3 linked regions of the Sulfuricurvum kujiense DSM 16994 genome follow. The protein of the gene in region 1 binds, or shares a complex with, the protein of each later gene. Links are inferred from orthologs where the notes say so. Each region holds a gene or a part of one and is shown in the gene's direction. Other genes may lie near its edges. The genes, in order: accD, accB and accA.

What was found.
Region 2: the proteins of accD (region 1) and accB are in contact, whole or in part, in a solved structure (PDB 8UXZ), measured with the Escherichia coli proteins. The link is inferred for Sulfuricurvum kujiense DSM 16994 from one-to-one orthologs.
Region 3: the proteins of accD (region 1) and accA are in contact, whole or in part, in a solved structure (PDB 8UXZ), measured with the Escherichia coli proteins. The link is inferred for Sulfuricurvum kujiense DSM 16994 from one-to-one orthologs.

The regions. Positions count from the first base shown.
Region 1 is NC_014762.1:1,124,899-1,128,057, forward strand. Bases 58-3,056 are described here. They hold accD (acetyl-CoA carboxylase, carboxyltransferase subunit beta), read left to right. Parts: upstream 58-1,135; coding sequence 1,136-1,978; downstream 1,979-3,056. Other genes in these bases: SULKU_RS05680 (glutamate synthase subunit beta), read left to right, coding at 58-411; SULKU_RS05685 (inositol monophosphatase family protein), read left to right, coding at 411-1,139; SULKU_RS05695 (thiamine phosphate synthase), read left to right, coding at 1,981-2,538; SULKU_RS05700 (23S rRNA (pseudouridine(1915)-N(3))-methyltransferase RlmH), read left to right, coding at 2,535-2,993; dksA (RNA polymerase-binding protein DksA), read left to right, coding at 3,003-3,056. Outside these bases: more of SULKU_RS05680, read left to right, coding at 1-57; more of dksA, read left to right, coding at 3,057-3,159.
Region 2 is NC_014762.1:2,385,409-2,388,457, reverse strand. What follows is about bases 60-2,948. They hold accB (acetyl-CoA carboxylase biotin carboxyl carrier protein), read left to right. Parts: upstream 60-1,225; coding sequence 1,226-1,672; downstream 1,673-2,948. Other genes in these bases: SULKU_RS11930 (acetyl-CoA carboxylase biotin carboxylase subunit), read left to right, coding at 1,675-2,948; dcd (dCTP deaminase), read right to left, coding at 592-1,152; SULKU_RS11945 (HP1242/YdcH family protein), read right to left, coding at 312-548; SULKU_RS11950 (GAF domain-containing protein), read right to left, coding at 60-154. Also shown: more of SULKU_RS11950, read right to left, coding at 1-59; more of SULKU_RS11930, read left to right, coding at 2,949-3,015. UniProt on the Escherichia coli protein: This protein is a component of the acetyl coenzyme A carboxylase complex; first, biotin carboxylase catalyzes the carboxylation of the carrier protein and then the transcarboxylase transfers the carboxyl group to form malonyl-CoA.
Region 3 is NC_014762.1:362,369-365,349, forward strand. The notes cover bases 50-2,870. They hold accA (acetyl-CoA carboxylase carboxyl transferase subunit alpha), read left to right. Parts: upstream 50-902; coding sequence 903-1,838; downstream 1,839-2,870. Other genes in these bases: SULKU_RS01870 (beta-ketoacyl-ACP synthase II), read left to right, coding at 50-890; SULKU_RS01880 (3'-5' exonuclease), read right to left, coding at 1,879-2,682; SULKU_RS01885 (phosphoribosylanthranilate isomerase), read right to left, coding at 2,679-2,870. In the rest of the region: more of SULKU_RS01870, read left to right, coding at 1-49; more of SULKU_RS01885, read right to left, coding at 2,871-2,981. UniProt on the Escherichia coli protein: Component of the acetyl coenzyme A carboxylase (ACC) complex. First, biotin carboxylase catalyzes the carboxylation of biotin on its carrier protein (BCCP) and then the CO(2) group is transferred by the carboxyltransferase to acetyl-CoA to form malonyl-CoA.

The DNA.
Region 1 (3,159 bases):
AAAAATGCGATCGAAGAGGGTGTGGATTTCACCTTTAACGCCTCTCCGAAAGAGGTTATCCTAAACGACAGCGGAAAAGCGGTCGGTATCCATATGGCCAAAACCGTTCTCGGTGCCAAAGACGAGTCGGGACGCCAAAAAATGGAAGAGGTCAAAGGGGGCGATTTTAACGTCAATGCCGACGTTATCATAATGGCGCTCGGATTCGATCCGTGCGTCCCTCCGTTCTTAGCCGAAAACGGTATCTCTGTGAACAGCTGGGGCGGTATTATCGTCAACGATAAACACGAAACAACGACGGCGGGAATCTACGCCGGCGGTGACTGCTATCGCGGTGCCGATCTGGTTGTTACGGCTGCGTATGACGGTCGCGAAGCGGCACGCTCTATCGTTAAATCTCTCCTTCGCTAATGAGCGATTTTGTCAATGCGGCCATCGCCGCATGCCAAGAGATAGCGGCACTCTTGGAAGAGGGTGACTCCTCCTTATACCTTCTTCATGAAGAAGGGGCGGGCGGAGACATCAGCAACGGCGTCGATCTCAAAGCCGAAGCGATCTGTTTTAACCGTCTTTCACCGTACGGTTCGGTATTCTCCGAAGAAAGCGGTTGGATGAGCCCCGAATCTTCGATCAATATCATCCTCGATCCCATCGACGGCAGCGACAATTTTATCTCCAGACTTCCTTATTACGGTATTTCCATTGCGCGCGTTACAGAAGGAAATACAACCGAAGCACTCGTTTGTAATTTGGCAAACGGTGATATTTTCGTCCGCACACAGAACGAATATTATACGACTACGCTGCGCGCTTCTTCCCAAAAACATGAAATTACGATCAACAGATCTGCCAAAATCGGTCTTTTTGAAAAAGCGCCGGAACATCCCGATCTAGTCCGAAAACTGATGGAAAAAAAGCTCAAATTTCGCTCTCCCGGGGCCTTAGCCCTCTCGTTGGCGTATGCCCCTTATGTGAAATATGTGCTATTTTTAGGTACAATGCGGCCATACGATATCCAAGCCGGGCTTTATCTGAGTGAGCACCTTTATGTGTTTAACGATGATAGATATATCCTGATGTGTGCGGATAAAGAGCTTTTTGAGCAGATACGTTCGATTGTAGAAAAGGAGTATTTTTGAGTCTATTTAACCTGTTCGGGGACTCCGAAAAGAAAAAACAGCCCACTAAAAGCGAGGCGCCGTCTCACTGGGTAAAATGTCCTTCGTGCCAGTCACTGATGTATTACAAAGAGATTGAAAAACAAAACCATGTTTGCCCAAAATGCGGATTTCATCTACGTATCGGTGTTAAAGAGAGACTTGCTTTGATTAGCGACGAGGGGAGTTTTGTCGAATACGACAGCAATCTCCGCCCGATCGATCCGTTGAACTTTGTGGATAAAAAAAGCTATGCGGCGCGTGTCGAAGAGGGATATGCCAAAAACGGAACCTACTCTTCGGTAGTCAGCGGGGAATGTACGATCAACTCTGTTCCCGCACAGCTCGTCGTTTTTGATTTTAATTTCATGGGTGGATCGCTCGGTTCGGTTGAGGGCGAGAAAATCGTCCGTGCCGTAAACCGTGCCTTAGAGAAACGTATGGGGCTGATCATCGTAAGCGCCAGCGGCGGTGCACGGATGCAGGAGAGTACGTTCTCCCTTATGCAGATGTCTAAAACATCGGCAGCGTTAGCGAAGCTTGCGGATGCGAAGCTTCCGTATATCTCATTGCTGACCGATCCGACGATGGGGGGTGTCAGTGCCTCTTTCGCGACACTGGGAGATATCATTATCGCCGAGCCGGGTGCACTGGTCGGATTCGCGGGTCAGCGTGTTATCAAACAAACGATCGGAAGCGATCTTCCCGAAGGATTCCAGCGTGCGGAGTTCCTACTCGAAAAGGGGTCTATCGATATGATCGTGGAGCGCAGCGAACTTAAAGAGACGTTGAGTGATATGCTCAAACTGCTTCTTCCGTAAATATGCAGCTTTACGCTCTTTGTGACACGCAGACGCTTCATCAAAAGGGGGTAGATACCCTCTCTTTTGCCAAACGTGCCAAATCTCTCGGGGCAAGCGTTCTTCAATACCGCAACAAACACTCCGATATCGCTACCATCAAAACGGAATTGATCGCCCTACGCCAAGTTTGGGAGGGTTTTTTAATCATTAACGATCATTATGAACTTGCCCCCTTTTGCGACGGCGTCCATATCGGTCAGGAAGATTTGTATACGATCGATCCCGATCCCGCACGTGCGATCAAGATCCTGAAAATGGCAATCGGCGAAGATAAAATTATCGGTCTCTCCACCCATAATGTTGAAGAGATTGAGATTGCAAACCGCCTTGACCTTAATTATGTCGGTTTGGGAGCTTATCGCGCTACATCGACAAAATCGGATGCCAAAGTTCTGGGAGATCGTCTCGATGCGATCGCCGCACATTCCAAGCATCCTGTTGCCGCTATCGGCGGAGTGAAACTTGACGATAGATTTCAGCATGTAGCCTATCATGTCATAGGATCGGGACTGTTATGAACATTTCCATTGTCACGATAGCGAAAAAAGAGCGTTCCTTATACGATCCCCTCTATCAAGAACAGATGAAAATGATCTCCCGCTTTGCAAAAGTGGACGATGTTGAACTCTTTCCCAAAGAGATTGTCAAAGCGCATACGATCAGTCCTGAAGCATCGCAAGCGGCGTATTCGAAATTATTATCACCGATGTTGGGTAAAAATTACTCGATTGCCCTCCACCCCGAGGGAAAAAAAATGGACAGCTTTGCATTTAGTAAGCTTATAAGTGATAAAATTTCGTTGCAATTTTTTATAGGCGGGGCATACGGCTTTGAAAAAAGTTTCGTAGACCAGTGCGATGCGGCGATCAGCCTCTCTGAGATGACAATGAGCCATAAAATCGCAAAAGCGGTGCTGTTAGAGCAGATATACCGTGCCTATTCACTGTTAGCAAACCATCCGTACCACAAATGAGGAGCATTGATGAGAGACCATGAACTGCATTATTTCGAGGAGATATTACTGACGCGAAAAACTCAGATTATCAAAAATCTTACCGGCGTTGAGAGTGAAATGAACCAGTTGCGTGAGTTGGAACTCAATGACGAGGGTGATTATGCGTCTGTCAGCAATGACAATA
Region 2 (3,049 bases), 1.3 Mb from region 1 along the record:
TTTGGATTTTCGGATTATAGATAAAAATTGAGCATCTTTCCGCTTTGCTTACTTGTTTGGCATACTCGGATATCATCGGAAGACCTTCTGATAATGCCGGACGCTTAAGCAGCGCCCGCCCAAAATCAGCTAAGGCGGTATACGAAGTGGTCATGCGTACCTCATTGGACAAAAATTCTGAAAAAAATAAATCGTATCGAGTTAAAGCTAAAAAGTAAATTTAGAAGAAATTTAAGAAGGGAAAATCTGTCTTGAAGCGGCAAGCATAGCCAAAGGGAACTATATCCTTTGGCGTTAGAATATCGTAAGAATTAAAGGCTGTGCTCTTTTTTGTAGGCGATGATCATTGCGTACGCTTCGTCTTTCAACAACAATTTTTCTTTTTTGAGTTTTTCAAGCTCAAGATCGGTCATTGGAACGTCACCGTTTTCAGCTTTGGTGATTTGGTTGTCTAGATCATTGTGACGATCAAAAATTTTCAAAAAGTGGGCATTAGCCGCATCATTTTGTTTCATATGGGTAATTACATCGCGGTATTCGTGCAACATTCGGGAGTCCTTGCATGGAAATTTATCGGAATTATACCACTACTTAATTTAAAATCCGCGGAAGAGTGATTCCCTCTTGCCCCTGATACTTGCCGCTTTTATCTTTATAAGAAGTTTCGCACATATCGTCGCCTTGTAAAAAGAGCACCTGTGCTATCCCTTCATTGGCATATATTTTTGCCGGAAGAGGGGTGGTGTTGGAAATTTCGATGGTAATATGCCCCTCGAATTCCGGTTCAAACGGAGTAACATTGACAATAATACCGCACCTAGCATAAGTCGATTTACCCAAACAGATCGCCAACACGTCACGGGGAATTTTAAAATATTCTACGGTTCGCGCCAATGCGAACGAGTTCGGCGGGACAATGCATACATCGCCCGTAAAATCGACGACATTCATATCATCAAAATGTTTCGGGTCGACGACAGTAGAATTTAGGTTGGTAAAAATTTTAAATTCATTCGTCACACGGATGTCGTAGCCGTATGAGCTAAGGCCGTAACTGACGACGCCCAAGCCTACCTGATCCTCGCAAAACGGGGAAATCATTCCCTCTTTTAATGCCTTTTCACGTATCCATCTATCGCTTTTTAAACCCATATTCAATCCGTTGTTAATTTTATTTGTGGTAGTATAACACATCTATTACCCTACTTTTAGGAGCATTCTTCCGATGGATATGAAACAAATTAAAGCTCTTGTGCAAGAGTTTGATGCCAGTACTCTTTCAAAATTAAAAATTACTCAAGACGCTTTTTCTATTGAACTTGAAAAAAATATCGGTGCGGTTGCCGCACCAATGATGGCAGCTCCGGTTGCAGTGGCGGCAGCTCCGGTTGCAGTGGCGGTTACCGCAGAATCTGCAGCAGCAGTTCACACTGGGGATATGATCCTTTCTCCGATGGTAGGGACGTTTTATTCTGCCCCTTCTCCGGATTCGGCTCCGTTTGTAAAAGTGGGCGACCGCGTTAAAAAAGGACAAGTTATCGGTATTCTCGAAGCGATGAAAATTATGAATGAACTTGAGGCCGAATTCGACTGTAAAATTGTTAGTGTTTTGGTTTCCGATTCTCAGGCAGTTGAATACGATATGCCACTTTTTGCGGTTGAGAAGCTTTAACCATGGCGGAACTCAAACGTATTTTAGTCGCGAATCGGGGTGAAATTGCCCTTCGTGCGATCCGAACAATTAAAGAGATGGGGAAAGAAGCGGTGGCGGTTTATTCGACCGCCGACAAAGACGCATCGTATTTAAAACTGGCCGACGCCGCAATTTGTATCGGTGCCGCACCAAGTTCCCAGAGTTATCTCAATATACCCGCGATCATTGCAGCCTGTGAAATCAGCGGATGTGATGCGGTATTCCCGGGATACGGATTTTTGTCCGAAAATCAACATTTTGTTGAAATTTGTACCCACCACGGGATTAAATTTATCGGACCGACACCTGAAGTTATGGTGATGATGTCGGACAAATCAAAAGCCAAAGATGTCATGATCGCGGCAGGTGTCCCTGTCGTCCCCGGGTCTGACGGTGCTATCAAGGATATCGCGGAAGCAAAAGTACGCGCAAAAGAAGTCGGGTATCCGGTTATTCTCAAAGCGGCAGCAGGCGGCGGCGGACGCGGTATGCGCGTCGTCGAAGACGAGAGCTATATCGAAAATGCTTTTTTGGCGGCGGAAGCGGAAGCGATCGGTGCATTCGGCGACGGTACGATTTATATGGAGAAATTCATTAAAAATCCGCGCCATATCGAAGTACAGGTGATTGCGGACAGCCATGGCAACGTGCTTCATATCGGTGAGCGTGACTGTTCGATGCAGCGCCGTCACCAAAAATTGATCGAAGAATCTCCCGCAGTAGCATTGACTCCTGAAATTCGTGCCGAACTGCACGCTTCTGCCGTCCGTGCAACGAAGTACATCAAGTACGAAGGGGCAGGGACGTTTGAATACCTTCTCGATGCGGACAAAAAGTTTTATTTTATGGAGATGAATACCCGGCTCCAGGTAGAACACTGTGTCTCCGAAATGGTCAGCGGACTCGATCTAATCGAAATGATGATCCGCGTTGCCGAAGGTGAAGCGCTTCCGAGCCAAGAGAGCGTCGTCCTCAAAGGTCACTCGATTGAGTGCCGTATAACAGCCGAAGATCCGATCAAGTTTTTGCCGTCACCGGGAAAAATCACCCAGTGGATTGCTCCGGGCGGGCGGAATGTCCGAATTGATACCCATGCGCATGCCGGTTATATCGTTCCTCCGACCTATGATTCTATGATCGGAAAATTGATCGTGTACGGAACGGACCGTAACGATGCGATTGCTCGTATGCATCGTGCGCTGAGTGAATTTACCATCACCGGGATCAAAACAACGATTCCGTTTCATATGAAGATGATGAAAAATCCTGACTTCATTAATAATAACTTCGATACCAAATACCTCGAAAACTACAGCGGCTGATCGCTGCTGTAGTCTATAATATATTCAAATATCA
Region 3 (2,981 bases), 760 kb from region 1 along the record:
CGTCGATTGAAAAAAATTCGATTATCCTTGAAACCAAAGGTGCACGCCGTATCTCTCCATTCTTTATCCCGGGAGCATTGGTAAACATGCTCGGCGGGTTTATATCTATCGATCACGGCCTTCAAGGTCCTAACCTATCAGCGGTAACGGCATGTGCGGCAGGAACCCATGCGATCAGCGAAGCGGCAAAAACAATTATGGTCGGCGGTGCTGATCAAATGCTGGTCGTCGCGGCTGAATCGGCGATTACCGGTGTCGGTATCGGCGGATTTGCATCAATGAAAGCGCTTTCTACCCGCAACGATGATCCGAAACATGCATCACGTCCGTTCGATGCGGATCGTGACGGGTTCGTTATGGGCGAGGGGGCTGCCGCATTGGTACTCGAAGAGTACGATGCGGCAGTGGCGCGCGGTGCCCGTATTTATGCGGAAGTCATCGGATTCGGTGAGAGCGGTGATGCGAATCACATTACAACACCAAGTCTTGAGGGGCCGCTTCGTGCAATGAAAGCGGCACTTAAAATGGCGGGGAATCCTAAAGTTGACTATGTCAATGCGCACGGAACCAGTACTCCGACCAACGATAAAAACGAAACGGCAGCACTCAAAATCGCATTCGGAAGCAAAGAGAACTGTCCTCCGGTGAGTTCGACAAAAGGGCAAACGGGGCACTGTCTCGGTGCAGCGGGCGGTATTGAAGCGGTTATCAGTATTATGGCGATGCGTGACGGTATTATCCCTCCGACTATCAACTACGTCAATCCGGATGAAAACTGCGATTTGGATATCGTTCCGAATACGGCACGTAAAGCGGAACTTAATATCGTTATGTCTAACTCTTTTGGATTTGGCGGCACCAACGGTGTTGTCATTTTCAAAAAAATATAAGAGGGCAAGCCTTTGGCTACCTATTTAGATTTTGAACAAAATATCCGTCAAATTCAAGAGGAGATCATAGCTGCAGAAGTTCGCTACGATCACCATGCCGTAGAGATCCTCAAGCAGGATTTAGATAAAGAGGTTCAAAAAACCTACGCGAATCTTTCCCCGTATCAAGAGCTTCAGCTCGCGCGTCATCAAGACCGTCCGTATGCCCTTGATTATATCAACCTTATCCTCGATAAAAAGTATGAAATTCACGGAGATCGTCACTTTCGAGATGATCTCTCTATTATCTGCTATATCGGCACCATCGGTGATGAACGGGTTATGGTGATCGGTGAACAAAAAGGGCGCGGAACCAAAAATAAGCTCAAACGAAACTTCGGTATGCCTCATCCTGAAGGGTACCGCAAAGCACTTCGTGCGGCCAAAATGGCGGAAAAATTCAATATTCCTCTTCTGATGCTGATCGACACTCCGGGCGCCTATCCGGGTCTGGGTGCGGAAGAGCGTAACCAAAGCGAAGCGATTGCCCGAAATCTTCTCGAACTCTCAAACCTCAATACGATTACCGTATCGGTGGTCATCGGCGAGGGGGGAAGCGGAGGTGCTTTGGCGATCGGTGTAGCGGATCGCCTCGCTATGATGCGCTACTCCGTCTTCAGTGTTATCTCACCTGAGGGGTGTTCGGCAATTTTGTGGAATGACCCGACCAAAGTAGAAGCGGCAACGAAAGCGCTTAAAATCACCTCTGCCGACCTGAAAGAGCTTGATTTGATCGATGATATTATCGATGAGCCGCTGATCGGTGCACATCGTGATAAAGAGGGCTCCGCAAACGCCCTTAAATCATATTTTATGACTCAGGTCAATACACTTCGCAAGCTGAGTGATTCCGAGCGCCTTGATAAGCGTTACAACCGTCTTGTCGGTATGGGACGCTTCAGCGAATAATCAAATGCTGTTTCCGCATTAGAAAGCACGTATGCGTGCTTTATTTCACCGCTTCTTTTTCTTCCGTCTCTTTTTTCTCTTCTTTTTTCGGTTTCGGACGTTTCAGACGTTTCGCCTCTTTTGAAAATGCGATGAGCTCTTCGCTATTGGTTATGGAGGATGGGAGAAGATTGAGGACACGCTTGAGTAGTTTTGTCGTTGTCATGGCATCGGAGAGGGCGCGATGGTGAGTGGCTTCTTTGTAGAGCTCCAGTGCTGTGTTTAGATAGGCTAAACCGTATCGTTCAGACTCGATGGTTCTCTCCGCCAAATCAATCGTACATAAAGAGCGGTTGAGAAGTTTTGATAAACCGACACGCTCCATCATCGCCGATACAAAGTTGTAGTCAAATTTGGCATCATGTCCTACGAAAATTGCATCGCCGAGAAAAAGACGAAATTCGCGCATTACTTTGCTCATGGCCGGAGCTTTAAGGGTTTGCTCCGTTTTGATACCGGTAATCTCCTGAATCTGATCGGAGATATCGGTACAATAGACAAGACTCTCATAGGTATCGATTATTTTTCCGTTTTGCAGCTTAACCGCACCGATTTCGATAATCTGGTGGTGGGCGGGTTTTGAACCGTTTGATTCAACATCGACGATACAAAAGAGAGTATCTTTTACGGAAGTTATGGCGCTTTGAAAGCAATACATCTCCTCATGAAGAATGATGTTCATCCCCTGCGATTTGAGAAGCTCGAGCCTCAGATCGGCATCACTGCCCAAGAGGAGTTCAAATTCCTCTTTCGGGATACCGTTTTTAGACAAACGTGACAAAATTTTCGGGTCGAACAGCTTCACACTTTTGCCTTTTGGATAAACGTCTCTACCAGTTTATGGTCTTTTTTCCCATATGAGGCTTCGACACCGCTGCTGACATCGACACCGTAGAATCCGTACGGTTTAAGTGAAGCGACATTCTCGGGATCAAGCCCGCCTGCTAGGATGATTTTTGAACAATCGATCCCCTCAAACCATTCGATGTTAAGGCGTTTTCCGCTTCCTCCATACGCTTCACAGTACGCATCAATAAGGCGGTATTCATCAGTGTACGTTAGTATGTCTTCTTTTTTTTGAGCACGGATGACGCGAAGGGTCGG